DNA from 3 places in the Evansella cellulosilytica DSM 2522 genome. Region 1 is predicted to be linked to each of the others. Evidence: riboswitches for the same ligand, from Rfam matches in the RefSeq annotation. Region 1 holds a riboswitch; each other region holds the start of a gene.
The links. A riboswitch is a leader RNA that binds a small molecule or an ion and turns the genes downstream of it on or off. The one in region 1 is predicted to bind S-adenosylmethionine.

Region 1 (10,232 bases):
TAATACGACCTGTAATTTTTTCTACAAGCTTTATATCTTCGATGTTGACCGAGCGGATCCCTAACGGACTATTTGACTCCCATTCTGGTGCTACGCCATAAATCCACCGACTTAATATATTCGTTTTAAAATAAGGATCCCATCCATCGATATCCTTATCAGGAATTGCTTCTGCAAACCCCTTTTCTTGTGCCTCTTTTAAAGAGGATGCAAAGGAAGATGATTCTTCTCTCATCTTTGTAAGGATAAAGTTAGACGTGCCGTTGACAATACCTTCTAAACGATTAATTGTATTCGTTTTTAACGTGTGGCGAAGTGTATTTAGTAGAGGAATTCCTCCTGCAACGGCAGCCTCAAATAAAAGCTGGCAACTGTTTTGTTCTGCCAACGTGTGAAGTTCATCACCGTGCTTAGCAAGAAGCTCCTTGTTCGCTGATACGACAGAGATTCCTTGACGCAACAATGCAGTAACATATGGATAGCCAGTTTCTGAGTCAGGTGTTGCCTCAACAACAGCATGTATTTGTGCATTTAATACATCGTCGAGATTATTTGTCACCGTTGTTTCTCCATTCACTTGGCGATTATCTACATTTTTAACAACTACAAATGGGATCTCTATTCGTGCCCCTAAAAGGGCTTCGAGCTTTTTCGCTTTCTTTTCAATCGTTCTATATACTCCTTCACCTACAGTTCCAAATCCGATAATCGCTAGTTTAAATGACTGACTCATGACGAGAGTCCTCCTTGATAAATCAATTTATTCTTATGCTTATTAGCTAGTAGCTATTTTCAATGCACGATCTAACTCTTTAAACAAATCTTCCACGTTTTCAAGACCAACAGATAATCGAACGAGATCTTCCGTTACACCAGTTGCTGCTAACTCTTCCCCAGCTAGTTGCTGATGAGTCGTAGATGCTGGATGGATAATTAAGCTCTTTGCATCTCCAACGTTTGCTAAGTGAGACCACAATTCAATATTATCGATTAGCTTTCTTCCTGCTTCACGGCCACCTTTTATACCAAAGATAAGAACGGAACCATAGCCATTTTGTAATAGCTCAGAAGCATGTTCATATGATGCGTGAGATTTTAGTCCAGGGTAGTTAACCCACTCCACCGCTTCGTGCTCTTCTAAATATTGCGCTAGCTTAAGTGCATTTTCGTTATGTCTTTCTACTCTCAAATGTAATGTTTCTAACCCTTGTAAAAGCTGGAATGCATTAAACGGGCTTAAGCAAGCACCGAAATCGCGTAGTAGCTGTACCCGTAATTTAATGGCAAATGCTAGTTCACCAATATCTTTTGCATATCGTAATCCATTGTAGCTAGCGTCTGGCTCTGTGAAGCCTGGGAATTTTTCAGAATCCCAATTAAACTTACCACCATCTACGATAACGCCACCGATCGAAGTTCCATGACCTCCAATCCATTTTGTTGCTGAATGAACAACGATATCCGCACCATGATTAATCGGCTTACATACGTATGGTGTCGTAAATGTACTATCTACTATTAAAGGAATCCCAGCTTCGTGTGCTACCTCTGCCACACCGGCGATATCTAATACTTGTAAACTAGGATTTCCGATTGTTTCAGCAAAGACTGCCTTTGTTTTATCATTAATGGCTTCCTTAAAGTTTTGTGGATCAGAAGCATCAACAAAATGTACCTTTATTCCGTATTTAGGTAATGTAGTAGAGAAAAGGTTGTATGTACCTCCATACAAATTTGTTGCAGCTACAATTTCATCACCACTTCCAGCTATATTCATGATTGCTAGTGAAATAGCTGCCATACCTGAAGATGTTGCGACAGCTGCTACCCCATCCTCTAATTGAGCAATACGCTTTTCGAAAACATCTACAGTCGGATTCATAATTCGACTATAAATATTCCCTTGCTCACTTAAAGAAAAAAGACCTTCTGCATGAGCCGTATCTTCAAAGACATAAGATGTCGTTTGATAAATAGGTACCGCTCTTGCCCCCGTCGTTGGATCAGGGGTTTGACCTCCGTGTAATAGTACTGTTTCTACGTTATACGCTTTGTTTTGCTCTTCTGCCATGTTAAATCCCTCCTACATAAATTTGTAATTTTAAATATGTTAAACTTTAAAGTTTATTTCCTCTTCTAGGATTTACTTACATAACGAATACAGTATTTTACCATTCCTACTAAAAAACGCCCCTCTGCCGAAAAGACAAAGAGACGTTAGTAACATGGTTAGAACGACCTCTCTCATCTTTCAAAGCAAAAGCTTTGTAGGAATTGGCACCTTGCTAGATAAACATCTCGCTGGTTGCCGGGTTTCATCGGGCCGGTCCCTCCACCTCTCTGGATAAGAGCTTAATATATGTATTTTTCATCAATATTTTAACACAGTAGTCCTCTAAAGGATCGTATCATTGTATATAATTTTCGTCAACGGTTTTTATATGAAAAACTGTCCTTCACACTATTATCGCAAATTTTTTAAATATTATGAAGTTGTTGAAAATAATAACACCTATTTATAAGCGTGTCAATTTATTTTACACACTTTTTAAGAATTTCGACGTATCCCTTAAAGTACTAGGAGTGCTCTCCTGAGGGATGATGATGTCTGGAGATAGACTTCCTTCCCCAAGTTGAAAAAACTTAGCAGATAATATTTACCAGTTTACTGTTTGAATAGAATTTTAAAATACTAACATAATAAAAGTATCCTACAATAAAGCGAGGTGATACACGATGGCACGAAACAACAAACTTCTCGTACCTGGTGTAGAACAAGCATTAGATCAAATGAAGTATGAAATTGCGCAAGAATTCGGTGTAAACCTAGGTGCAGATGCTACTTCACGTTCAAATGGATCTGTAGGTGGCGAAATTACAAAACGCCTAGTTCAACAAGCTGAACAACAAAAATTTTAATATGAGTGGCACTTACACGCAGGCATAGCGCCTGCGTGTTTTTAATATGAATGGGGTACATAAAACTCTTCCCAATTTAATGTGTAACATATAATATGTAATTAACAAATGTGACAAGTACATTAGATGAGAGGGGATATTATTCATGATTGTTCGATCTTTAAATATTATCCTTTCGTTCTCTCTTCTATTATTAGTCCTATCGATTCATGCACCTTCTCATTTTTCTGACAACTATGAGAACTACATTACAGCAACAACATATGAGTTAGCAGCTGAAGGGAATGAACCGGAAGATAAAGGTACAAATAGGTTATTGTATTCTCCATCTTTTTTTCATCAGAAAATATTGAGCGATTTGGTCATAGCACGTTCTGATACATTCCAGAAGTGTTGGCAAAAAAAGCAGGCCACTTATATTAATCAAAACGGTGATTATTTATAATTACCACCTTCCTACTATATTAAAATAAAGTGGAGGGAAATAAATGAAGCCTGTGCGCAAAAATGATGATCTATACATTAAAGAAGCATTTAGAGGTTTAACATGGGGATTATTGATGATGATCGTTGTCTTTTTAATACTACACTTTGTTTTCGACATAAAAGCATTTCAATAAAATTAAGCAAAAGAGGATGTCCCAAAAGCTATTAGAAGCAGTGGAATTTCGCCGTACCTCTTATAGTACTAGTGAGTTCTCTTCTCGCTAGTACGCACGGCGATAAAATTCCACTGCCAATTTTATACGCTTATCTTATAAAAAAAAGGAGAGGCAATGGATTCGTTTTTATCCATTGTCTCCCCTTTTTTATCGCTGTTTTGTCATTTGTTTTTGTGCCATTTTTACTAATTCACGAACCATGTTTCCACCGATACTTCCACCTATTTCCCCTGCATCTTTTGCCTTTATATTGCCATTATAGCCCTTCTGCAAGGAGATTCCTTTTTCATCAGCAACTTCATACTTCACGTTTTCCCGGTCTTTAACGTTCATTACTTCTGCCTTTAAACGATCTAATCCTTCTCTCGCTTCCGGAACAAGAATTTTATGTTTACGGCTCATCCCAGTTCACCTTATTCAAAGCCTTTTCTTGGTATTTCTCTTCCTGCTTTGCCCGAAGTCTTTTGCCCATTCTCATTAACTTCATCAATTTTAGCGTCAATCGTTCCTTCTGTATATGCATCTGACACTTGCTCATGCGTTACCGCTAATCCATTCTCAGTCTCATCTTTACTATTATATTGATTTACTTCATATGTTTTTTCAGCTACTTTGTCAATTTGCTCATGTGTCACTTTATTTTTGTGCATTTGCTTCGCCTCCAATCATTATTATGTTTTACATGAAAGTAAAAAAATATGAAGCAGGCTGTCCCAAAAGCTATTATAATTTCTGGCAATGAATCCACTCGGCGTGCGCTAACTACAAGAAATCGACTTATAATGGGCTTTAAGAGATTGCGGTGGCACATTGCATAGAGGATGACTCAAAGGTAAAAATTCGACTTTTTAAGTCACCCTCAAATCGTTAACCTTTAAAACGGTAGCTATATGTGCCTTTTACCCCAGGTTCTACGACAAAAACGCCACCTGCATTTGGTTGCTCCTTCTGCTCTGCCTCTGAAAGACCGACACTCGCTGTTGTAACGTATAATTTATCTAGTTTTTCCCCTCCAAAGCAGCAACATGTTACTTGACTGACGGGGAAGAAAATTTCACTTAGTTTTTCTCCATTGTCCGGATTCCATCTTGAAACTCGGGAACCACCCCAATGCGCAATCCAAAGCATACCTTCAGCATCAATAGTCATCCCATCAGGAAAACCTTCTCCTTCAGGAATTGTAATGACATACCTTTTATTGTTTATTTCACCTGTAGCAGCATCATAGTCAAAAGCCGCGACCTTTTTTGTCGGTGTATCAATATAATACATGAGTTGTTTGTTCGTATCCCAAGCAAGACCATTTGAGATTGATACATCTTCAATCATACGTGATATATTTTTATCGATATCTAGACGATATAGTGCGCCTTCACCTTCAAGACCATCTAGATGCATTGTTCCAGCCCAAAACCTACCACCAGGATCAACTTTTCCATCATTAAAACGATTTTCTTTTTTTTCTGACTCAGGGTGATTAATTGAAACAATCTCTTCGCTTATTTCGTCTAAGTAATAAATGCCATCTTGAAGGCCAACTAAATAGCCACCACGTTCCACTAGGCCTAAACAACCAATATATTGGCTAAGCTTGATTGTTTGCGTTTCATTTGTCACTGGTTTAAAACGATGTATTTTTTTCTCTAAAATATCTATCCAATACAGTACTTGTTTTTTTTCATCCCAACAAGGACCCTCACCTAAAGTGGCTCCAGCAGGGATTATTAACTGAGCTTCCATCTTTTCACACCCTTTTTTCTCATTTGAATCCTCTTCTTACTCTTCGATACAAAAGACGATTTCCCTTGAAAAAAAACTCAGTTTGTTATTTTTAAAAACGGGTATGTAATTTTATGTAAATAACCTTAATTTGTTGTTTTGTTTTCATGAAGATTTTATAATGAAACATTGTATAACAAATTTTGTGTTTTTAAATAAGGAAGGTTGATACTATGAAATCCATTACAAAGAGACATAGCTTCATGCTGTTTAGTCTCACCTTTTTATGGATAAAAACACTCATTATTTCCATGACTACATTCCAATTAACGATAAATTATTTTTTAGAAGCTGTTACGTTCATACTAAGTCCGCTCGTTTTTTTAGTCGTTGTTTTTGGACTCGGCCTTTATTTCAAACCAAAGTGGCAAGGCTATTACTTTCTTTTTATTAGTGTGTTACTAACAATTGTGTTATATTCTAACGCCGTTTACTACCGTGAGTTCAGTGATATTATTACACTACCTATGCTGTTAATGAGTGGCAATATGGGGGATTTATCGACTAGTATTATTGAACTTATTCATTGGTACGATGTATTTTTCTTTTTAGACCTATTTATTATCGGCTATTTCATATGGAAAAAACCAAAATGGGTTCGATTTGAAAAAATAACATTTCAGCAATCTAAAGCGGCTGTTGTCGTCATACTCGTGATTATCACTATTTCAATCGCGCAAGTAAGTACGTTAGACAGAGCGCAAGCATTTAATAGAACGTTTCTCGTTCAATCGTTAGGATTATATAACTTCTATATATATGATGCATTTGTCCAAACACAAACGAGCGTTCAGACTGTGTTTGCAGAAGAAAATGATTGGACTAATATTAACAAGCATTTAGATGAAAATCGCGTTGCACCAAACGATGACATGTTTGGTATTGCTAAAGACATGAATGTTATCGTCGTGTCACTAGAATCTGTCGAGAGCTTTGTTATTGGTGAGGAATTAAATGGACAGGAAATAACCCCATTTCTCAATGAGCTTATTGAAGATAGCTTTTACTTCGATAATTTCTATTATCAAACAGGTCAAGGAAAAACGTCAGACGCTGAGTTTCTTATTAACAACTCCTTATATCCGCTAGGAAGAGGTGCTGTATTTCTGACACACGATCAGAATGAATATCGTGCACTTCCCGAAACCCTTACTAATTACGGATATGAAACAGCGAATTTTCATGCAAATGACCGATCCTTTTACAATAGGGACGTTATGTACCCTAACTTAGGTTATAACCGAATATATTCATTTAGTGATTATGATATTTCCATGCGTAATTCTGTCGGATGGGGGATGAAAGACATTGATTTTGTTGAACAATCAATGGATTACATTACTGAGCTACCTGAACCTTTTTATAGTACACTACTAACACTTACAAATCATTTTCCGTACCACTTAGACGAGGAAGATCATTTCATTGAACCATTTAATTCGAATAGTAATATTGTAAATCAATACTTTCCAACTGTCAGATACACAGACGAAGCAATGAGAATTTTAGTTGATCAATTAAAAGAAGAAGGTTTATATGAAAACACTGCATTAATTATGTATGGAGATCATTATGGCATTGCAAATAGTCATTATGATGAGCTTAGCAAATTTTTAGGGAAAGAGATTAACCTTTATGAGGCTGTGAAACTGGAACGAGTACCACTCATTATTCACATACCAGGTGTAGATGGGAAAACAATATCAACCATTTCTGGGCAAGTTGATGTGATGCCATCACTCTTAAATTTACTGGGGATTCCGGAAGATGATCACGTCATGTTTGGCAATGATTTATTTGCTGAAAACCGCGAAGAGTTTGCTGTACTAAGGGATGGAACAGCCATTTCCAATGAACTAATATCAGTAAATGGTTCTTGCTTAAGCTACACTACCGGTGAAGAATTCCCTTTAGAAAAGTGTGATTCATTACGAGAAAAAGGTGAAGAAGCGCTTTTCTATTCAGACAAAATCATCTATGGTGACCTATTCCGTTTTAATTGAAAAGAAAAGACTAAAACCGAGCTTAGTAAAGCTCGGTTTTAGTCTTTTCTTAGAAGCGGTGAAGAAATGTTGCCACATGTCTTTAAAGTAGTAGTGAGTGCTCTTCTCACTACTACGCGTGGCTGCATTTCCACCGCCTAAATATACATTACATTTCTCTTATGCAGAACTAAAACCGAGCTTAGTAAAGCTCGGTTTTTGTCTTTTCTTAGAAGCGGTGAAGAAATGTTGCCACATTTCTTTTAAAGTAGTAGTGAGTGCTCTTCTCACTACTACGCGTGGCTGCATTTCCACCGCCTAATATATATTACATATCTTTTAAGCAGTACTAAAACCGAGCTTGATGAAGCTCGGTTTTTTGTCTTTCTTATGAAAATTTCAATGCCAAGTTTTATACTTATTAATATTTTTTTAATAAATATCTTAAAGGAATACAAGAAACGAGAATTATAATTAAAGCTGCTGGTGCTGCTAAATGATATAGTGCCTCAGAGGCTTCGAAATATACTCTCACCGCTAGCGTATCAAATCCTGGTGGACGCAGCATTAAAGTTGCAGGTAATTCCTTAATGGAACTTACAAAAACTAACGCCCCACCAGCTAATACACCTGGCATAATATTCGGAAGTATTACCTTAAACATCACCTTCCAAGGTGGATAACCTAAACTGCGTGCTGCTTCGTCAATCCTCGGTGACACTAAGCTTAAAGACGCTTCTCCTGACTGCATCGCTTGAGGTAAAAAACGAACGACAAAAGCTAGTGCAACCATATAAAAAGTATTATACAACGCAGGTATGTGGTTATTAAATATAAACACCATTCCTAGTGCAACGATCACACCAGGTAATGCATACCCTGCATAGCTAAGTTTATCTATTGTACTTGAAATAACAGAAGGATATCTTGATTTTAAATAAATAATAGGCATTGCTAAAAACATACATAGTATTGCAGCAAATCCAGATACTTGTAAGCTATTCCATGCGAATCCAAAAAATCTCGCGTCTAGCGCCCCCATCCCAATACCAATGATCGACCAATAAACAAGTACTACAATTGGTAAGATGACAGATACAGTAAAAACTGTTCCAACAAAGAATAATACAAGCGGCTTCCATTTTCCTAAAGATAATATATCTGGCGCTTTATATGTGTTTGTCGTTTGATAATATTTATTTTTCTTCCGTGTTCTTGATTCAATCCACAAAATTATTACTGTTAACAATATAAGGACTAAGCTAAGTACCGAGGCAGAAGCCGTATCAAAACCAGCTCGTTGAAAATATATTGCCGCTGTAAATGTGACATAGCGAAGCATTGCAATTGCCCCAAAATCAGATAGAACATATAAAGAGATTAATATAGCACCAGCACCAATAGCCGGCCTTAAAAATGGTAAGTTCACTTTCCAAAAAACTTGAAGCGTTGACATTCCTTGCGACCTTGCCACCTCTTCAAAGTTTCTGTTCATTTTTCTTAAAGAGGCGCTCGCGATTAAAAATACGTATGGATATGTAAACATCGTTAATACGAAAAATATCCCCCAAAAGGAGTAAATATTTAATGAGTATTCCCCAAATATATTTACAAGCCAAGCAGTATCATTCCAAAAATTACGAAGCCATCCACTTGGGCCAATAACGATAATATATGTAACAGCCCCTACATAAGGAGGAATTACAAGCGGAAGCGCCAGCAGCCATTGCCACATTTTTCTCCCTGGAATATCGGTCCGAACTACGAACCATGCTAGGGAAACTCCTATTGCTACCGCACAAAATGTGACAGCCGCAGTGAGAGAAAAAGTGTTCCACAAAAGCTCAGGAATTCTTCCATCAAGGAGACGCATCCACCTTTCAGTGCCCGCAAACATGGAACGCCAAACGACATATATAATCGGGATTGACATAATAACAGCTACTAATAGCCCTAGTATAAGTAAAACAGGTCCAGGTGGGTTGCCCTTCCAAATGGCTAACCACCTTCTACGGAAAAAATGGAGAATGGCTGGGGATGAATTATCCCCAACCTCAGCATTCTGATTATTATTTTTTCTTGTCTTTTCATCATTGTTGTTATTCATCATCATGCCCTCTCCCGAATGCCGTTCGACTATTATCTTAAATCAAGGTCTAAACCAGAATTCTCAATTAATTCTCTCGTTCCTTGGAAGTAATTCCCTAGCTCTTTTAGAGGCATATCTTGTACTTTTAAATCTGTAAATTCTACAATATGCGGCTCTACTTCTTCAGGATAAGATGCACCATATTCAGAATTAATTAAGAGCTCTAAAGATTCTCCGACGAAAGCAACTTGGTTTTCAGGCTGTAGCACCCACTCAAGGAAAACTAGCGCATTATCTGAATTCGGACCGTCATTTACAAGTCCAACACCAGCTGCATTGGCGATAACACCCATTTCGCCTTCACCTTGATCTAAGTAAATAAATCCTACGTTATTATTGTTTGGCTCTAGTAATTGTTGATGGAAGTAATAGTTATTCACTAAACCGAAAGAGTGAAGCCCTTCTCCAACAGCTCGTCTAATATCTCCATGACCTTCATAAATACCTGCTGCATTTTCTCTAATGGAAGCTACCCATTCAGATGTTCTTTCATCGCCCCACTCATAACGAAGAGCTGAAACGTTACCTAACATACCTCCGTTACCACCACGAGTAATTGCATAGCCATTTTCTACGTTAGCCCACTCAGCATCAAATAAATCTTCAATGCTTGTTGGCATTTCTTCCTCTGTAATTAAATCTTTATTATAAATGAAACCTCTTGATCTAGCAGATATAGCAAAGTAAGCATTATCATCGGCTTTGAAATCAGCTGGAATTGTATCAATCCCTTCAGGGTTA
Region 2 (10,232 bases), 150 kb from region 1:
CCTCGATCTTTCCCTATTCATTCAACCTCACTTTCCCGTAACTCATAGTCATCAATTGTCACAAACTCAAAGCCCTGTTCTCTTAATAATGGGATAGCCGCCATAACACCTTCAGCTGTTCCACTAGAAGGATGATTCATATGCAACAATGCTATCGAACCAGGTCTAGCTTGTAGTAAAGACTCTTTTACTTGCTCAGAGGAATAAGTAGCACCAGCATCACCTAAAATATCATAATTGACTACTTTTAATCCTAAGTCCTCAACAATTTGAACAGCAATCTCATCATAAAATGCGGTACCCGAACGGAAATAAGTAGGTTTTTCGCCAGTAAGTGAGTAAATATATTGTTGGTTAACCATGACCTCATTTACAACATCCACAGGGCTGTCTGTGCCGCTTATGTTCCATGCAGATTGGCCAGTAATTGAGAGAGGACGGTGCTCAGTTCCATGATTTTGAATAGAAAAGAGAGGATCGCTGCTAAGATCCATGAAGATTTCTTTATTTTCCTCAATCCACCTAGCATTGAAAAACAGTGTTGCTCGTATTTGTTCTTCTCTTAAAAAGGAGATTAATTGCTCATCATAGCCGTTACCTGTTGGGCCCCCACAAGCATCAAACGTTAACGCAATAACATTATCCTCGGTATTTAGCTGATGATGTACACCGGGGACATTTTCTCCCCATAAAGTGGCGTTTAGTGATTGATTGTTCCACTTTTCAATAATAGGATCAATATTGACTTTTTCTTCATCGGCTTGAATAGGTGCATCAGGGAGTATCATTCTTTCTTTATAAAGGAAAGAGTGAGGATCAATGACCGAAGCAGAAGATGATACCTCTTTATCTTCTTTAGAATGGAAAAAAATGATCGAGGCTATAACCACGACAGATAAAAGGCTAATAATCATTACATTACGCACGTCTTAATACCACCTATTTCGAGACTTTTCTTCTATTCTCACATGACTTGAAGTCGGAGACAAGGAAAAAGTGGACGATCATAGACAACATTCTGATTAGAACGATATAATAGAAACCAACCTAAAACATAGGGCGGTGAAGAAATGGATCCGAACACAGTGTCTGAAGATTACGTGCAATTACAATTAGAAATTATCGACGTTCAAGCGAAGGTGAGAGAGAATGTTCAAGAAAATTTTCAGCTTCAGATTGATAGTGATGACATAAATAAGGATGTTGCTATATTACCACAGCTTCAAAAGTCACCAATACGGACTCAATACTACAAAGAAGCTTTAAGGGCAGTGGCAGAAACAATACATAATGAAACAACAGACTTAACGCATTTAATGAATATCATTAGTCAATTAACAGATGAAAATATCGTCAAATGGATAAAGGCTGCAATCACCTTTGATACTCAGTTCTTTGAGAATGTTTCGGAACAAAACGATGTAGCACAATGGGTCCCACACTTTATAGCAGAACAGGCGATTAGACCGTTTCTACATATTGTCTCAGAAGCTTGCAAAAGCTTTATTAATGATATGGATGTCATGGGAACTTGTCCATGCTGTGGTGAGCCTCCGAGAATTGCAGAAATGGAGAAAGATGGCGATAAAAAACTCATCTGTCCTAGATGTGAAACAGTATATGATCTCAAAAAGCATGCATGTGTACATTGTGGTGAAGATCGAGAAGGAAAGCTATTTTATATTTCAGTTGAAGAAGAAGATGCATCCATGGTGGAAGTTTGTAAAACATGTAGGAATTATTTAAAGCTAATTGCTCCCGATGAGGATGAGAAATCAAAGAAAGTTGTAGCTGCAATGGTTGATATAGAAACGCTTTATTTAGACTTTATTGCTCAAGAAGAGGGTTATGGGGATGATAGATAATCATGATGCCACGAAGAGAAATCTCCTCCCTTTAACTGGAGTGATTTTAGCAGGCGGCCGTTCGAGACGAATGGGCAAGGATAAAGCATTACTAAAAGTTTCAGGAAAAACAACGATTGAGCGCATTACGAATATCGTAACGAAAACGTGTCAAAAAACGTTAATCATTTCAAATGACATCGATAAATACCAATTTTTAAATAAAAAGATAGTGAAAGATATGTATGTTGGAAAAGGTCCTTTAGCAGGTATTCATGCGGGATTGAGGGCAGCAAATACAGAATGGTGTTTCTTTATTGCTAATGATATGCCCTTAATCACTAGATCTATCGTTTTTGACTTATATGAAATTAGTAAAGAATATTCACAATGCGATGCAATAGTACCACGAGTTAAGGGAAGAATACATCCACTTTGTGCCTTTTATAAAACGAGTGCATTACGTAAAGTAGAGAGCTGCTTAGAAAAAGAGGAATTAAAAATGTCCAACTTTCTCTCTAAAATAAACGTGCATGAAGTGGTTGAAAAACCACTATATGAGAAAGGATATAGTGAGGAAGAACTAGACCGGATTTTTTTTAACATGAATGAACCTTGTGACTACCGCAAAGTTTTAGAAGTCTTTAAATAAGTGAAGACTATTCATGTGTTTATGCTTTACATGATTTGCCGACAATATGATTAAGGAGGTGGTCAAAATGAATAAGACATTTTACGATTATTATAATAATGCAGTTACCTACTCTACAAATGACCACCCTTTTTCAAGAGAACCGAAGCACGTATGGATCATTTGTCAATTTCGAGGAAGTTGGCTTCTTACATTACACCCGAGTAGAGGATTAGAGTTTCCTGGGGGGAAAGTAGAACCTGGTGAAACAGCCGTTGAGGCAGCAAAGAGAGAGGTATTTGAAGAAACAGGTGGAATCGTTTCTGAATTGTATTATATAGGTCAATATCAAGTAGAAGGTAAAAGTGATACTGTTATTAAAAACGTTTATTACGCCATCATAGATGAGTTAATATCGAAGAATAATTACTTTGAAACGAAAGGGCCGAAGCTGTTAAAAAGCTTACCTGATAATATTCGTACAAACAATGAATATAGTTTTATTATGAAAGATGATGTGCTGCCGTTAAGCTTGCGAGAAGTTCGAACTAATTTTCAACACCTAAAACCAATAAGAAAAGAGGTTGACTCAAAAGGATAATTTTTTTCCTAATGAGTCAACCTTTATACTATGAATAGCTTTTGGATCAGCTTCTATTATTCTTACGTGTTATGCCTTTTTATAAGTTTTTTCTCCAATAATTCAACGAGCTGATACATGATTGTTGCGAGAATAGCAATGATAATAAGAGATAGCATCACTAGTGTGAAATTAAATACTTGGAATCCGTATACAATCATATAACCTAGCCCTTGTTTTGATACTAAAAATTCCCCAACAATGACACCTACCCATGCAAGACCAACATTTACTTTTAATGTGGATATAATTGTTGGATATGAAGCGGGGAAAATAACAGAGAAAAAAGATTGTTTTTTAGTAGCCCCGAAAGATTGAATTACTTTCAAATAGTTTTCATCTACACCTTTAAAGGCGTTATAAACGACTAATGTTGTAATGACGACAGAGATGAGCGCCCCCATCGCAATAATAGATGTGAATCCAGTTCCGAAAGCTACAATCAAGATAGGTCCTAAAGCTACTTTAGGCATAGAATTAAGAATGACTAAATACGGGTCTAGTACTCTGGAAAGAAATGGTGACCACCACAGTATTGCGGCCATCATCGTTCCAAGCACTGTACCTAATAAGAAACCAGCAATCGTTTCAAAAAGGGTGACGGAAGTATGCATAAATAAACTTCCGTCCTGTACTCTTGAAACAAATAGCTCCCATACTCGTGTGGGAGAACTAAATAATAGTGGATCAATCCATCCTAACCTTGTGCCAATTTCCCAAAACGCAAAGAAGAAAATGAAAATACTTAGTTGAGTCATCCTTACATATCGTTTTTCACGTGTTAATCGTTGTACGTATTCTTTGTGTAGTTGCTCATTACGTTTGCTCAAGAGATTCCAACTCCTTCCAAACCTCTTGGAACCATTCGTTATATAACGAATGATTACGGACGTCAAAAGGTAGCTTTGTTGACAATTGATTTGGAATCTTAAAAACATTTTTGATTTGTCCCGGACTATGCCCTATTAAAATAACTCTATCACTCATTGCTATTGCTTCACCTATATCGTGAGTGACTAAAATTGCTGTCTTTTTGTGCTCCTTTATCGTGGAAAACACGAGGTCCTCAAGCTTTAGCTTTGTTTGATAATCTAAGGCAGAGAATGGCTCATCTAGTAATAATAGCTTAGGTTGAGTAGATAACATCCTTACTAAAGCCACTCTTTGCCGCATACCACCTGATAGCTCGCTAGGATATTGTTTTGCAGTTTCTGCTAAACCCATTTCATTTAATAAATACTTGGCATGCTTTTTTTTGTCTTCAGTTAATTTCCCCATTGTTTTGAGGCCAATCGTAATATTTTCTTCTATTGTTAGCCAAGGAAACAAATAATCTTGCTGAAGCATATATCCAGTTTCCGGTGTAGGCTTTTTTATTTCTTTTCCATCAAGCAAAACGTTACCGCTTGTTGGTCGAATTAAACCAGAGATGAGTGAAAGTATTGTTGATTTACCACAACCACTAGGACCTATTAAAGAAATAAACTCTCCTTCGTTCACCGCAAAATTTATATCCTTAATTGCTTCAGTCATTGAATCCTTTGAAAAAAATGTTTTTTCCACTTTCTCTAGTTGTAAAAATGACATGTTAACCTCCTCCTATCGAAGGCATTTATTCATTCACTATTTGATTTGGTATATCTGTATTGACTAAATCCTCATATGGTACATCCATTGGTAACTCACCAGACTCATCCATCATTTCTTGTAATAAATACCAACCATCTTCATCTAAAATTGGCGTTTCTGCATAAGATCCCTGATCTCTATAACGTTCAATCACTTGTTCAATTGTTTCTAAAGAAGTGTCTTCAAAGAAATCTACTATTGACTCTGCAACAACCTCTTCTGGCTGTTCTTGAACCCACTGCTGTGCTTTATATATTGCTCTAGTAAAGCTTTCTAAAGCTTCTTCATTTTCCTCTAAATAGCTCTGTTTTGACATAAACACTGTATAAGGAACATTTCCGGATTGTGTACCGAAAGAATCGATAATATACCCTATACCGTCCTCTTCAAATTGTGTCGCTTGTGGTTCAAACAATTGTACATAATCGCCCGTTCCAGAAGCGAATGCTGAAGGTATATTTCCAAAATCTATATTTTGAATAAGCTCTAAATCCTCATGTGGCTCAATACCATTTTGTTTAAGGACGTATTCACCTACCATTTGTGGCATACCACCAGCGCGTTGCCCTAAGAAAGTACTTCCTTTTAAATCATCCCATTCAAAATCTTCTACTGGCTCACGTGATACTAAAAAAGTACCATCAGTCTGTGTCAGCTGAGCGAAGTTTATAGCTGGATCATTAGCACCTTGTGCATACACGTAAATAGATGTTTCTGCACCAACTAATGCAACATCAGCACCATCTGACAATAATGTTGTCATTGTCGTGTCTCCACCCCAAGTAGTTGTTAAATCAATTTCAATGCCTTCTTCCTCAAAAAACCCTTCTGAAATCGCTACATAAAGGGGAGCATAAAAGATAGACCTTGTAACCTCTGCTAAACGAATTTCTGTTGTTTCTTCATCTGAACTACAACCGACGAAAAGAGAAACTCCTAAAAGGAATATAAGTGAAAGGAACCCGTATTTCATGAATTTCATTTGTAAATAACCTCCTATAATAGGTGAACGCTGATGTGATAAATTATGATGATATGTTGAAAAATGTGCATGCATATAAAAATAAATAAACTGATGAAATAAAATATTCATTGATGATAAAATGGTTACGGCAAAACCGTGTTTAATTATAAGAATGTAGAAAAATGTGGATATGTAGCCGTATATTAGTTGACAGTGAGTAGAAAATCAGTTATCCTTTTTGCGAACGGATACTCTTATCCTGAGATGGCGGAGGGACAGGCCCAAAGAAGCCCAGCAACCATCACCGTGTTGACAAGGTGAACGGTGCTAACCTGCAGGACATGTATTTTGCGTGTCTTGACCGATAAGAGGTGAAAGGCGAATGCAATGATAACCTTTCCTCTATAGGAAAGGTTTTTTTATTGGAGATTTAGCAAAAAAGTGCAAACAATAACAACTATCATTCGTCCAAATCGGCATTTGTCGATTTGTACCATTTAGTAGGAGAACGAGTACCGTTGATTCATTTAACATATCCTATCCATAGGGAACAGAATTAAGGAGGTACGTACTGTGTCAGTAAAACGTCGTTTATTTACATCTGAATCTGTAACAGAAGGGCATCCTGATAAGATTTGTGACCAAATTTCTGATGCCATCCTAGACGAAATTATGAAAAATGACCCAAACGCAAGGGTAGCGTGTGAAACATCTGTAAACACGGGGCTAGTATTAGTAGCGGGGGAAATTAGTACATCAACTTATGTAGATATACCTAAGATTGTAAGAGAAACAGTGAAAGGTATTGGGTACACAAGAGCGAAATATGGTTTCGATTACGAAACTTGTGCTGTATTAACTTCTATTGATGAGCAATCACCGGATATTGCACAAGGTGTTGATCAAGCGTTAGAAGCTCGTGAAGGCCAAATGAGTGATAGTGAAATTGAAGCGATCGGAGCTGGAGACCAAGGTTTAATGTTTGGTTATGCTGATAACCAAACGCCTGAATTAATGCCACTGCCTATTTCTCTTTCGCATAAATTAGCGAGACGACTTAGTGAAGTAAGGAAAGACGGTACAGTTGGCTATTTACGCCCTGACGGAAAAACCCAAGTAACAGTTGAGTATGATGAGAACGATCAGCCAGTTCATATCGATACAATCGTCATTTCAACACAACACCACCCTGAAATAACAAATGAACAAATTGTTGCTGATCTAAAAGAGCATGTCATTAAACCGATTGTGCCAGCTCAATTAATAGATGAGAAAACAAAATATTTTATTAATCCAACAGGCAGATTTGTCATTGGTGGACCACAGGGAGATGCAGGGTTAACTGGAAGAAAAATTATTGTTGATACTTATGGCGGCTATGCTCGCCATGGAGGTGGAGCATTCTCTGGTAAAGACGCAACAAAGGTTGACCGCTCTGCTGCCTATGCAGCTCGTTATGTAGCAAAGAATATTGTTGCTGCTGGTCTAGCAGATCGATGTGAAGTACAACTTGCATACGCGATTGGTGTAGCGCAACCAGTTTCTATTGCAATTGATACGTTTGGTACTGGTTCTGTTTCGGAAGAAGTACTAGTAGAAGTTGTCCGCAACAACTTTGATTTGCGTCCTGCCGGCATCATCAATATGTTAGATTTACGCCGTCCAATTTATAAGCAAACGGCAGCTTACGGCCACTTTGGAAGAACAGATGTAGATCTACCTTGGGAAAAAACGGATAAAGCTGCTTCTTTAAAAGAACAAGCATTAAATAGTGCTGCAAAATAAGAAATGTGTGACCGCCCAGTCTTTTCGATAAGGAAATTGGACAACCTCCAGTAAAATAAAACTGATTATATCGGAATTCGATGTTGCATACTTTAATGGTACTGAGACACCGTGCACGCTAAGGATAAGAGTACTCATTAGTTCTTTATTAGATACACGCAACGCAATTCCACCACTAATAATAGAAAAGACGCGACTGTCTCAAAAGCTAGAGGTTGACTCAAAAGGTAAAAATTCGACCTTTTAAAAGAAAAGACTAAAAACGAGCTTGAAGCTCGTTTTTAGTTTTTCTTATTGTGCAATACGATTAGACCTCTGTTCGTTTTCATATATAACTTGCTCGTACTCACTCACTAAGTTAGAAAATATATGATTCCATGATTGTGTTTTAGCGTACGCTCTTGCTTTCAAACTCATTTTTTTATTTAAATCCTGCGTAAATAATATAGTCGTAATGCTTTTTAGAAATGCATCTGCTTTTTTCCCAGGACATATCATTCCAGTTTCTCCGTTTGTCACGATCTCTTTTACTCCACCGCTATTAGAAACGATGGCTGGTGTACCTGAAGCAAGAGATTCTAATACGACATTCCCAAATGTTTCTGATGTCGAAGGGAAAACAAATAAATCGGCAGACGAATACGCACTTGCAAGTTCTTCTCCATCTAAATAGCCAGTAAATATAACATCATCCCTATGCTTTTCTTTTAATTCATCCTTCATCGGACCCTCTCCAACGAATACCCATTGAATCAGTTCTTTTTGATGTGATGGCATATTTGAAATGACTTCAGAAAGAATGTGAAGATCCTTTTCAGGTGCAAGTCTCCCAACGTAAAGTAGTATATATTTTTTGTTAATACTGTACTTCTGCCGGAAATATTTAGGATCGTAATTAGGATGAAATAAATCGCAATCAACACCTCTTTGCCACAGTGATAAATGTTGAAATCCCTTTTTTTCTAAATGAGACATTGTTTCTTTAGAAGGAACAAAAACTCTTTTTGCATCACGATGAAACCATTGCTGATATTTCCAAATCCAGGGGAGCATAAAGCCCAATTTATAGTAGTGTAGGTAATGATCAAAATGTGTATGGTAGGAAGCAACAAAAGGTACGTGATATTTGTTGGAATAGTGTAAACCACATAGCCCCATATTAAATGGAGTAGCAATATGGATAAGCTCTGGCTGTAAAGCATGTAGCCGTTGTCGAATTGTTAATACGTTAGGGAGTGCTATTCTGCATTCTGGGTAGAGGATAAAAGGTAAACTGGCAAATCGGTGTACATTTCCGTTAAATAGCGATTCATCGTCATTTAGTTCAGGAACAAAAATATCATAATCAATCTTTTCCTTTCCTAAATAATGAACTAATCGATTCATTGTTTTAGAAACGCCATTTACTTGAGGAGTGAAAGTATCAGAGAATAAAGCAATACGCATTTTTTTTCCTCCTTATTGTTAAAAAGGGTAAACATACATGATGCTAATAACGGTAATAAAACCTAGAAATGCACCAGCAATAACATCAGATGGATAATGTAATCCGATCGTAATTCTTGAAATGGCAACTAGTATTGCAATAGGGAGTAATATAGGTATTAAGATGTTAGCAAAAAACATGTAAGGTAAGAGTAATGAAAAAATAGCTGTCGTATGCCCAGATGGAAAAGATGAATCCTTTAAAGGGTTTTTCGCAACATAAGAATAATTTATAGCTAGGTATGGGCGAAGTCTTGGGACAATTTTTTTAATCATGATTGCCAGGGCATGGCTACAAGCTAAAGATAAAGATGAAATAATGGCAATAGCTTTTAATTCGTTTTGAAAGAAGATAAGTGTAATAACGCAAAAAAGTATTGTAAATCGTGCACCACCTAAATGAGTAATCATTCCCATGATTCGATGGTAAAAGGACTCTTGTTCTGCACGGTTAATAAGACGAAAGATTGAACAATCTTGTTCGTAAAACCAGTAACGGGCTTTTTCCACTTTTTTAAACCTCCCTTATTGTTCTACTTAAAATTCTAATAAAAAAGTTTTAAGGAAATATAATGTAAATGTGAAGCTTTTGCTAAGAAATTTAAAAATATAGATAAAGGTGGACTCAAAAGATCGATTTTTTACCTTTTGAGTCCACCTCTAAGCAATGTGCGAAGTCATCGCAATCGTTAAAAAGCCTGATAGGATTCGGTTTCTCCTATCAGGCGAGCGACTGCAATACAAATAAATGCCCTGTAAAAGTGCTCTGTATTTTTTAGTGACCACTGAAAATCACTAACTAGTACTTAAAGATGCGGAGGAATTCCTCTGCTTTAAAGATAAGTTAATAGCAGTTATAACGTTTTTTGTAATATGTGCGCAGCGAATGTAGCCATTGGCAGGACTCCTATTCACTTTTGGGACAATGATTAGTCTTTGAGTCCTTTATAATATTGTCCTTTTTCTACGTATTCTCTTCTAATTCTGTCCATATCCATCATGTCGTTGTCTGATAATTTTCTGACCACTTTTGCTGGGCGGCCAAATGCTAGTGATCGAGGAGGGATTTTTTTCCCTTGTGGGACGAGACTTCCAGCCCCTATAAAAGCACCTTCTCCAATTTCCGCGCCATCTAAAATGATTGAACCCATTCCGATTAGTGCATGCTTTCTTATGACGCTACTATGTAACGTGCATTGATGTCCAATAGTAACACCATCTTCAAGAATAAGTGGGTTATTTGGACTTTGATGC
Region 3 (10,232 bases), 120 kb from region 1:
ATTGGATGAAGTTGATGCAATAATTAGCGTGCATGTTTGTCCTTGGAGAAAAGTAGGGGAAATACAAGTAAATGAAGGTCCTAGCATGGCGAATATCGATAATTTTGAATTAACGATTTCAGGAAAGGGTGGTCATGGTGGCTATCCGCATCAAACAGTGGATCCAATATGGATTAGTAGCTTTGTTTTACAAGGGATATATAGTTTGATAAGCAGAAAAATAGACCCATTACACGTTGGAACGATTAGTGTCGGGGAGTTAAAGGCAGAAGGATCTAAAAATGTTATACCTGAAAAAGTAACCATTGGTGGTACGATCAGATCCTATAAATCTACTATTCGATCTCAACTCATCAAGGAATTAGAAGCGGTAGCGAAAATTTGTGAAGCTTTTGGTGGAACCTTTGATTTGACCATTCAACGAGGGGAACCAGCCCTATATAATGATGCTGCTATTACAAGACTCATGAAGAAAAATGCAAAAAGGTTGTATCCTGACATGAAGATAATTGAGGAACCGTTTGGTATGGGTGGTGAAGATTTCGGACATATGACAGCTGTTGTTCCTGGATCTATGTTTTTCTTAGGTAGTGCATTTGAGGAGAAAGAATTTCAGCTGCATACACCTCAATTTCAATTAAATGAAAAAGCACTTCCGATAGGCGTGGCAGTATTGACAGCGTGTGCTTGCGATTTAATAAATACTGAGGTAAGGAGGGAAGCGGATGACAACTAAAATTGCCTTTATTGGTTTTGGTGGAGTCGGTCAAACTTTAGCAAAATTACTGTATGAGAAGAAAGATGAATTCTTTAAAAAATATGATTTGGATTTTGAAGTAGTCGCGGTTTCGGATGTAATGAAAGGTTCTCTCTACAACCCTAATGGTCTTAATGTATCAAGATTGATTGAAACCATAAATAAGACAGGAAACTTGAAAGCGTATTCAGATGAGAGTGGTCTTGTAAGGGGGATGGATAGTCTAGAGACGATCAAGAAGAGTAATGCAGATGTAATTGTAGAAGTAACCTTTACTGACGTGGAAACGGGGCAACCAGCAATTGACCACTGCAAAGCTGCATTTAAAGAGGGAAAAAGTGTTGTTACCACAAATAAGGGGCCAGTAGCATTAGCATACAGAGAACTGAGCAAATTGGCAAAAGAAAATAATGCGTACTGGGGATTTGAAGGAACTGTGATGAGTGGAACACCAGCTTTAAGGTTACCGTTAGTCACACTTGCTGGCAATAAAATTAAGGAAATAAGAGGTATTCTAAATGGAACTACAAATTATATGATTACAGAAATGGAAAAAGGTTGTTCTTATGAGGAAGCTTTAAAAAAGGCACAAAACCTTGGTTATGCAGAAGCAGATCCAACAAGTGATGTAGATGGTTTTGATGCCAGGTACAAGGCGACAATTTTGGCTAACTACGTGATGAATACGGAGTTAAAAGCAAATGATATCCCGTGTGTTGGCATCCGTAATATTACGAATGAGAAGGTGAGTGAGGCGTTACGAGAAAACAAAGTGTGGCGATTAATTGCCAAAATAAAAGGTGATGAGAATGGGCAAGTAAAGGCATCAGTACAACCTGAATTAATCGAAATTAACGACCCACTTGCTGGTGTTTCTGGAGCAACAAATGCGATTGTATATGAATGCGATTTAGCGGGTTCAATTATGCTAACGGGGCCTGGAGCTGGCTTAACTGAAACAGCCTATTCATTATTGATTGATTTACTTCATTTTAAAAATCAATAATGGATTAGGAAATTTAAGGAGGGTGGTGCAAGATGCATACAGATGTATTGGTGGAAAAGATGCTCATTGCTGGAGACTGGGTGGATGCTGAGGAATTCTTTCATGTTTATAATCCAGAAAACAACGAGATCATTGCAAAAGTTCCTTTAGCCTCTAATAAACAAATGCTATTGGCAATTGATAAAGGGCATTCTGTCTTGAAAAATCATGCAGCTTGGCCCACGCACGAAAGAATTCGCATTCTTAATAATGTTGCTAACTACATTGAAGAAAATAAAGAAAAATACGCGAGGACAATTGCTACGGAAGGCAGTAAAACAATCAAGGAGGCAAGAGGAGAAGTAAAGCGCACAATCCAGACGATTAAAATAAGTGCAGAAGAAGCAAGAAGAGTGAATGGCGAAACGATTAATTTTGATCAAATGGAAGGTAGCGAAAACCGAGTGGGTTATCATTATCGTTTTCCAATTGGTGTGATAGGTGCGATAACGCCCTTTAACGACCCATTAAATTTAGTTGCACACAAAATTGGTCCCGCTATTGCAGCAGGAAATCCGATTGTTGTAAAGCCTGCTTCTGTTACACCTTTGAGTGCACTATTGTTAGCGGAAGCATTTGTAAAATCAGGCTTACCTAAAGGGTATTTATCGGTCCTCACCGGTTCTGGTAAGGACATAGGTGAAACACTCATCACTCATCCAAATGTAAAAATGATATCTTTTACTGGCGGACTTGAAACAGGAGAGAAAATTGCAAAGCAAGCTGGCTTAAAGAAAGTGAATATGGAACTAGGATCAAATTCGCCCGTCATCGTTCTAAATGATGCGAATCAATCTGAAGCAGTTGCAGCATGTGTCTCAGGGGCATTTTCTGCAGTAGGGCAAAATTGTATCGGCGTTCAACGAATCTATGTAGAAAAAGAAAGCTATAATCAATTTTTAACGGCACTAGTAGAAGAAACGACGAAACTAAAAGTCGGTGATAAACTACTAGAGTCTACGGATATGGGGCCGCTTATAAATGAACGTGAAGCAAAGCGAGTAGAAGCGTGGGTGAATGATGCACTGTACAGAGGAGCAAAGCTCCACACAGGGGGAAAAAGAACAGGTGCATTTTATGAACCTACAATATTAACGGATGTTCCAGAAGGTGCGAAAATAGCAAAGGAAGAAATATTTGGACCAGTCGTTCTTGTATTTCCTGTTAATAATGTAGAGGAGGCCGTAGCACGTTCTAACAGCGTAAACTATGGGTTGCAGGCAGGGGTATTTACTAATAATATTGACAACGCCTACTATACGATTCAAAACATGGCAGTAGGGGGCATTATGGTAAATGATAGCAGCGATTATCGTATTGATGCAATGCCATTTGGAGGTATTAAAGGATCTGGCCTAGGAAGAGAAGGTGTAAGATCGGCAATTGAAGCGATGACAGAGCCAAAGGTAGTCTGCTTTCAATTACAAAAATGGCTATAGTGCCTCAACGTGTAGACGTGGATGTCTCGAAAAAGTAATAGTAAGGATGACTGAAAAGGAAAAATGCAACCTTTTGAGTCATCCTCGCCTCTTTTACACAATTTAATGTATATGAATTAAAAATTTTGAAATTCCTATTGACTATATATCTTTATGTATGGCATGATGTAACAAAGAATTTTTATAATATGAACCTTATCAAGAGAGGTTTAGGGAACTGGCCCATAGAGACCTCGGCAACCATTGAATTCAAAGGTGCTAACTCCAGCAGATGATTTTCTGATAGATGAGGGGACGATTTGCTCAGTTAACGAGAATATCGACCTCTGCATAAGAGGTCTTTTTTATTTCGTTTAATTCATAGTAAACATGTAGGAATTACAAGAATTATAGGTTTTGTAGGTTGGTGGTTTGAAGAAAGGGTTGTGGGAAATGTTTTTGACATACGTTGCGATCATTATTGCGTTATTTTTTGCTATGAATATTGGTGCTAGCGGAGCGGCTGCGACGATGGGTCCTGCATATGGGGCAGGAGCAATAAAAAAGAAAAGATTAGCGCTACTATTAGTTGGATTAGGTGCTTTTTTAGGTGCTGTTATTGGAAGTGGGCAAGTGGTAAAAACAGTAGGGGAAGGAATAATCCCAGCAAATATCTTGTCCGTTGAGGTAGTGCTCATTATTTTATTCTCAGCAACCCTTACTTTATTTATCGCAAATATGATCGGGATTCCCCTATCGACTAGTGAAGTGACAATCGGATCTATTGTAGGAGTTGGCGTAGCTTTCCAATCTTTATTTGTTAATAATGTTCTATTTATTGTCTCCTTTTGGCTTATTGTTCCAATCGCAGCATTTGTAATAGCTTATTGCATTCAGAAAATGATTAGTTACTTCGAAAAAAAATATCCAGGAAGACTGAAAGGAGCAAAGTGGAAGAAAATTCTTTCTATACTACTTATACTTACTGGATTTGTGGAAGCTTTTTCAGCAGGGATGAACAATGTAGCAAATGCAATTGGCCCATTAATAGGGGCTGGCATCATGGAAGAAACTTTAGGAATATGGTTAGGTGCACTGTTTGTAGCACTTGGTGCTCTCTTACTAGGTGGGGCAGTGTTAGAAACAAATGGAAAGAAAATCACAAAATTATCAAAGCTACAAGGTATTGCGGTCTCAGGAACAGGTGGAGCTTTAGTCATTGTTGCATCCATTTTTGGAATCCCAGTACCGTTAACGCAAGCAACTACTTCCGCTATTGTTGGGGTCGGTACAGCAGAAACTGGATTTCAATTATGGCAGAAATCAGTTATTCAAAAAATCATAAAAGTGTGGATTGTCTCACCTGTGATGTCACTCGTTGTCTCTTTTAGCTTAATACATACACTATTAATGCCTAATCCGTATATGATGATTATCGTAATAAGTATTTTTGTCACAACCTTTGGCTCAATTAGTTTATACAGGTCAACGAAGGAAGAAAAAAGGTCGGTGCATAACGAAGGAGGAGGAATTTAATGATGAGTAATCAAGTATTACTCTATGAAAATTTGAAAGATCAGGATTACGCTGATCTTAACGCGAAAATGAAAAATGACGCGTTGCATGTTATCAAATGGGCATATGAGCAATTTAACGATGATTTAGTCTATGCGTGTAGCTTTGGTGCAGAAGGGATCGTTCTCATAGATCTCATTAGTAAAGTAAAGAAGGATGCAAAGGTCGTATTTCTTGATACGAACGTACATTTCGATGAAACGTATGAATTAATTGAACAGATGAAGAAAAAGTATCCGAGTCTTCGTATTGAGTTGAAACAGCCAGAAATAACTTTAGAGGAACAAGCAGATCAATATGGTAATGAATTATGGATAAAAAATCCTGACCTTTGCTGTAAGCTCCGAAAAAATACTCCGCTAAAGTCTGTATTGTCAGGGAGTAAAGCATGGTTGTCGGGGTTAAGACGAGAACAATCACCGACGAGAGCAAATACGCAATTTGTAAATAAGGATGATAAGTTTCAATCTATCAAAATATGTCCACTTATCCATTGGACATGGGATGAAATCTGGGAGTATATTCATTTGTTTAACTTGCCGTACAATAAGCTACATGATCAAGGCTACCCAAGTATTGGCTGTAGCAAATGCACTTTCCCAGTAGAGGAAGGTGAGGACTTAAGGGCTGGAAGGTGGTCCGGGAGTAATAAAACCGAATGTGGATTACACACAAAATAACATGAGAGGGGAAATAAGCATGACTTTGAGTCAACCGCACGGAGGAACACTTATTCATCGCATAAATGAGCAATATGATTATTCAGATGTTTTTCAAACGATAGAGATTGATAGAACAGCACTTTCAGATTTGGAACTAATCGCCAATGGGGCATACAGTCCTCTAAAAGGATTTATGAGTGAAGCAGATTATACATCCGTTGTTCAAAATATGAGGTTGGCGGATGGGACCGTGTGGAGTATTCCTATTACTTTACCAATCTCAGAAGAAACGGCAAATAGTTTGAAAGTTGGTCAAAAAACAAAGTTATCCTATGAGGGTACTATTTATGGCATAATAGAGTTATCTGAGCTTTTTACCCCGAATAAATTGGAAGAAGCCGACCATGTGTATAAAACAACAGAAACGGCACATCCAGGTGTAAAGAAGCTCTATGATAGAGGTAATGTTTATGCAGCTGGGCAAATAACGTTGGTAAAGGTTCCGAAGAAGGAGTCGTTTGCGACATATTACTTAACACCAATAGAGACGCGTAAAACATTCGAAAATCGTGGTTGGAAAACAGTTGTTGGATTTCAAACACGTAATCCAGTTCATCGTGCACATGAGTATATTCAAAAAACGGCTTTAGAAATTGTAGATGGGTTATTTTTAAACCCACTAGTAGGTGAAACGAAGGCGGATGATATTCCTGCAGATGTACGGATGGAAAGTTACGAAGTGTTACTAGAAAACTACTACCCAGCTGATAGAGTATTTTTAGCAGTTTTCCCAGCATCGATGAGGTACGCAGGGCCTAGAGAGGCGATATTTCATTCACTAGTCAGAAAAAATTACGGTTGCACGCATTTTATTGTAGGTAGAGATCATGCAGGTGTAGGTGATTATTACGGTACTTACGATGCGCAGCTCATATTTAATCATTTCACACAGGAAGAGTTAGGTATAACACCGTTGTTCTTTGAGCATAGCTTCTTCTGTAAAAAATGCGGTAATATGACATCGACGAAAACGTGTCCACATAGTAAAGAAGATCGTGTCATCTTATCTGGAACAAAAGTGAGAGAAATGCTCAAAAATGGAGAAACACCACCACCAGAGTTTAGTCGACATGAGGTTGTTCAAGTGTTGATACGTGGAATGAAGGTGACGGTATGAGCCAACAGGAAAAAGTTGAAAACATTCATTGGCATAACACGACGGTTTCAAAGGAAGATCGCCAATCGCTCAATAATCATAAAGGAAGTGTCGTATGGTTTACTGGACTATCGGGTTCAGGAAAATCAACATTGGCGAACGCAGTGGAGAAAAAGCTGCATGATCAGGGTATTAGAACGTATGTCCTTGATGGGGATAACATTCGCCATGGTTTAAATAAAGGGCTCGGTTTTCAACCTGACGATCGAAAAGAAAATATTCGAAGAATTGGAGAGGTATCTAAGCTATTCGTTGATGCAGGTATTGTTGTATTAACTGCTTTTATTTCTCCTTATCGAGAAGACCGCCAATTAGTGAGAAGCCTTCTAGAGAGCGGCGAGTTTCATGAAGTCTATACAAAATGTGCGTTAGATGAATGCGAGCGTCGTGACCCGAAAGGCCTTTATAAGAAAGCGCGTGATGGGGAAATTCCAGCATTCACGGGAATTAGTGCACCGTATGAGGAACCAGAAAATGCTGAGGTTGTAATTGAAACAGACAAGGAACTGATAGATGATTCAGTTAATAAAGTTGTAGCACATTTGAAAGAATTAAAAGTGATTTAATGGAGGGTGACGATGAGTTATACAAAAGTTTGGGCTGATAATGAAAAACTAAGTAAAGAAGAAAAGTTAAAGCTAGAGAAAGATGGACTAGAAATACTAAATGATATTCCTCAATATGCAAAAGATGGTTTTGAATCAATCCCTAAAGATCAGTGGAATCTATTTAAATGGGCAGGTCTCTACTTACAAAAGCCAAAGGAAGACGGCTATTTCATGATGCGAGTCAATGTACCATCCGGGATCTTAACAAATGAGCAGACTGTTGCGTTAGCGGAAATTGCAAAAGACTATGGTCGCAGCGTTGTCGACATTACGACTCGCCAAGCCATTCAATTCCATTGGCTAACGATTGAGCAAATCCCAGATATATTTAGTCGCCTAGAAAAAGTAGGTTTATCCTCTGTAGGGGCATGTGGAGATATTATGAGAACGATCGTCGGTAATCCTTTAGCCGGTATTGATCCAAATGAAACGGTAGACACAAGAAATATTGTCGAGGACGTATATTGGTCATTTCAAAAAAATGAGCAGTTCTCAAACTTGCCACGTAAATTTAAAATTTCGATATCAGGAAACGTTCAAAATGCTCAAAATGCAGAAATTAACTGTCTGTCCTTCGTTCCTGCTACTAAAGTAATTGATGGAGTAGAAGTAAATGGATTCCATGTATACGTTGGTGGTGGTCTATCCTCTAAGCCATATTTAGCAGAAGAGGTAGATGTTTTCGTTCGACCAGAGCAGGTAAAGGAAGTAACAACTGCTATTACGACTATTTATAGAGATTTTGGTTACCGTGAGAAAAGACATCGTGCAAGACTTAAGTTTTTAATTGCAGATTGGGGAACAGAAAAGTTCAAGGAAAAGCTTTTAGAATATGTATCTTTATTAGATAAAGGTGAAAACAAACTTGGGAACTGGAACGCCGGCTATTTTTACGGTGTTCACCAACAAAAGCAAAATGGCTTGAGCTACATCGGTTTTAACGTTCCTGTTGGTAGAATGGATGCAAATGAATTATTAGAGCTTGCTCGTATCTCGAAGCATTATGGAAATGGAGAGCTCAGAACGTGTAACTCACAAAATATTGTCATTCCTAATGTAAAAGATGAAGATGTAGAGTCGCTATTACAAGAATCTATTTTTAATAGAATTACGCTAAATCCACCTAAATTTATTGGCTATTCTGTTTCATGTACAGGTATTGAATATTGTAATTTGGCATTAGTAGAAACGAAGGAAAGAATGAGAGATATTGCTAACTATTTAGATGAAAAAGTCTCCCTAGACGTACCTGTACGAATTCATATGGTTGGATGCCCGAATTCCTGTGGTCAGAGACAAATTGCTGACATTGGTTTACAGGGAATATTGATGAAAAATAAAGAGAAAAAGATGGTAGAGGCTTTTGAAATATACGTAGGTGGAACGCTTACGACTAACGCACAATTCAATGAAAAATTAAAAGGGAAAATATTGGCTGAAGATCTAAATGAAGTACTACGCCAGTTTGTAACTTACTTCGCTGACGAAAAATTATTAGGGGAAACATTCCATGATTTTTACAAGCGAATTGGGGTTGAAAGCTTACAGGAGAAGTTGAATACGATTTTAAACAGTGAAAGCTTTGTCAATAGTTAAGGAAGAGGATCATAATACCATGAATATATATCGTTTTGAAGCGTTAATCAATAGAGACCATACAGCTAATATTATTGTTGTCGCTAATGACGAAGAAAAGGCATTTCAATTGGCTGAAATTGAGCTTGAAAAATCATATATGAAAATCCCTCAAATAGAAGAGCTAACGTTATTTGAGAAGAAAAAAGTAGGAAATGGAGCAGCTTACGTACTGAACCAAGGGGTGGAGTAAAACAACATGAGAGGGGTGGATGAAGTGAACCAGCATAGGGGAAAAGTGTTTTTTGTTGGCGCAGGACCAGGCGATCCGAAGCTGATTACAGTGAAAGGTGCTGAACTGTTAAAGGAAGCGGATGTGATCGTTTATGATAGATTAGTAAATCAAGAGTTACTCGTCTATGGTAAAAAAAATGTAGAACTTATTTACTGTGGGAAGCTCCCGAAATATCATGCAATTCCACAGGAGTCTATCAATCAAATACTTGTTGATCATGCGAAGCTTGGTAAAAGGGTTGTGAGATTAAAAGGTGGAGATCCTTGTATTTTTGGTAGAGTTGGAGAAGAAGCGGAATGCTGTGTAGAAAATCATATCCCATTTGAAATCGTTCCAGGAATAACATCTGGTGTTGCTGCACCAGCTTATGCTGGCATCCCTCTTACTCACCGAGATTTAAGTTCCTCTGTCGCAATTGTCACGGGACATCAGCGAGAAGATGGGAAGGAACAAGACATTAATTGGAAGAGCCTAGCTAGAGGAATCGATACACTTGTTTTTTACATGGGGGTTCATAATATAGCTTTAATTCAAAAGAAGCTAATTCAGTTTGGTAAGCCACCAGAAACACCAGTTGCTTTAGTAAGGTGGGGTACTTGTGACAATCAAGAAACGCTAACGGGGGAGCTTTATAATATCGTTGACCGTGTTCAAGAAGCAGGTTTTCAATCACCAGCCATTATTGTTGTAGGTGAAGTCGTGAAAATGCGTGAAAAAATAGCTTGGTTTAATGAGATAGAAACTCATCAATACTTTTCCGAAGTCGTTCATATGTAATATGAATCGTATAGGGCTAGATTAGCGTACAAAAGTATCATTGATTTTGTAAACTTGAGTTAACAAGCTACATACTAAAAGGAGGAATTTGACATGTCATCTGTACTACAAAGACCTAAAATTGCTAGAAAACTAACTGAATTGATTGGAAGAACACCACTTTTAAGATTAAATGCGATTAGTGATGCTACAGGTGTTGAAGTTCTTGCAAAGCTAGAGTATTTTAATCCACTTGGAAGCGTAAAGGACCGTATTGGGAATGCAATGATCGAAGCGGCAGAAACAGAGGGTCTCATTACGAAGG

Region 2: it holds a riboswitch for S-adenosylmethionine, as region 1 does, so the genes downstream of both, metK (methionine adenosyltransferase) here and BCELL_RS17145 (O-acetylhomoserine aminocarboxypropyltransferase/cysteine synthase family protein) in region 1, are expected to answer to the same signal.
Region 3: it holds a riboswitch for S-adenosylmethionine, as region 1 does, so the genes downstream of both, BCELL_RS16560 (sulfate permease) here and BCELL_RS17145 (O-acetylhomoserine aminocarboxypropyltransferase/cysteine synthase family protein) in region 1, are expected to answer to the same signal.

The regions. Positions count from the first base shown of each region.
Region 1 covers NC_014829.1:3,694,032-3,704,263, forward strand. The annotation lists gene BCELL_RS17140 (homoserine dehydrogenase) at 1-733, opposite strand, end outside; partial or broken gene BCELL_RS17145 (O-acetylhomoserine aminocarboxypropyltransferase/cysteine synthase family protein) at 782-2,071, opposite strand; SAM riboswitch class I at 2,242-2,351, opposite strand; gene BCELL_RS17150 (alpha/beta-type small acid-soluble spore protein) at 2,737-2,919, shown strand; gene BCELL_RS17155 (hypothetical protein) at 3,065-3,364, shown strand; gene BCELL_RS23235 (hypothetical protein) at 3,408-3,539, shown strand; gene BCELL_RS17160 (alpha/beta-type small acid-soluble spore protein) at 3,729-3,983, opposite strand; gene BCELL_RS17165 (YozQ family protein) at 3,995-4,231, opposite strand; gene BCELL_RS17170 (SMP-30/gluconolactonase/LRE family protein) at 4,449-5,321, opposite strand; gene BCELL_RS17175 (LTA synthase family protein) at 5,534-7,363, shown strand; gene BCELL_RS23240 (hypothetical protein) at 7,523-7,651, opposite strand; gene BCELL_RS17180 (ABC transporter permease) at 7,764-9,455, opposite strand; gene BCELL_RS17185 (extracellular solute-binding protein) at 9,482-10,232, opposite strand, start outside.
Region 2 covers NC_014829.1:3,539,612-3,549,843, reverse strand. The annotation lists gene BCELL_RS16450 (polysaccharide deacetylase family protein) at 18-926, opposite strand; gene BCELL_RS16445 (formate dehydrogenase accessory protein FdhE) at 1,071-1,865, shown strand; gene mobA (molybdenum cofactor guanylyltransferase) at 1,855-2,496, shown strand; gene ytkD (RNA deprotection pyrophosphohydrolase) at 2,564-3,076, shown strand; gene BCELL_RS16430 (ABC transporter permease) at 3,139-3,945, opposite strand; gene BCELL_RS16425 (ABC transporter ATP-binding protein) at 3,932-4,702, opposite strand; gene BCELL_RS16420 (ABC transporter substrate-binding protein) at 4,728-5,726, opposite strand; SAM riboswitch class I at 5,960-6,079, shown strand; gene metK (methionine adenosyltransferase) at 6,282-7,493, shown strand; gene BCELL_RS16410 (glycosyltransferase family 4 protein) at 7,785-8,939, opposite strand; gene BCELL_RS16405 (phosphatase PAP2 family protein) at 8,958-9,488, opposite strand; gene BCELL_RS16400 (gamma carbonic anhydrase) at 9,908-10,232, opposite strand, start outside.
Region 3 covers NC_014829.1:3,571,305-3,581,536, reverse strand. The annotation lists gene BCELL_RS16575 (M20 metallopeptidase family protein) at 1-736, shown strand, start outside; gene BCELL_RS16570 (homoserine dehydrogenase) at 726-1,763, shown strand; gene BCELL_RS16565 (aldehyde dehydrogenase family protein) at 1,796-3,241, shown strand; SAM riboswitch class I at 3,434-3,534, shown strand; gene BCELL_RS16560 (sulfate permease) at 3,674-4,756, shown strand; gene BCELL_RS16555 (phosphoadenylyl-sulfate reductase) at 4,756-5,475, shown strand; gene sat (sulfate adenylyltransferase) at 5,495-6,634, shown strand; gene cysC (adenylyl-sulfate kinase) at 6,631-7,239, shown strand; gene BCELL_RS16540 (nitrite/sulfite reductase) at 7,252-8,877, shown strand; gene BCELL_RS16535 (DUF3906 family protein) at 8,897-9,109, shown strand; gene cobA (uroporphyrinogen-III C-methyltransferase) at 9,116-9,928, shown strand; gene cysK (cysteine synthase A) at 10,022-10,232, shown strand, end outside.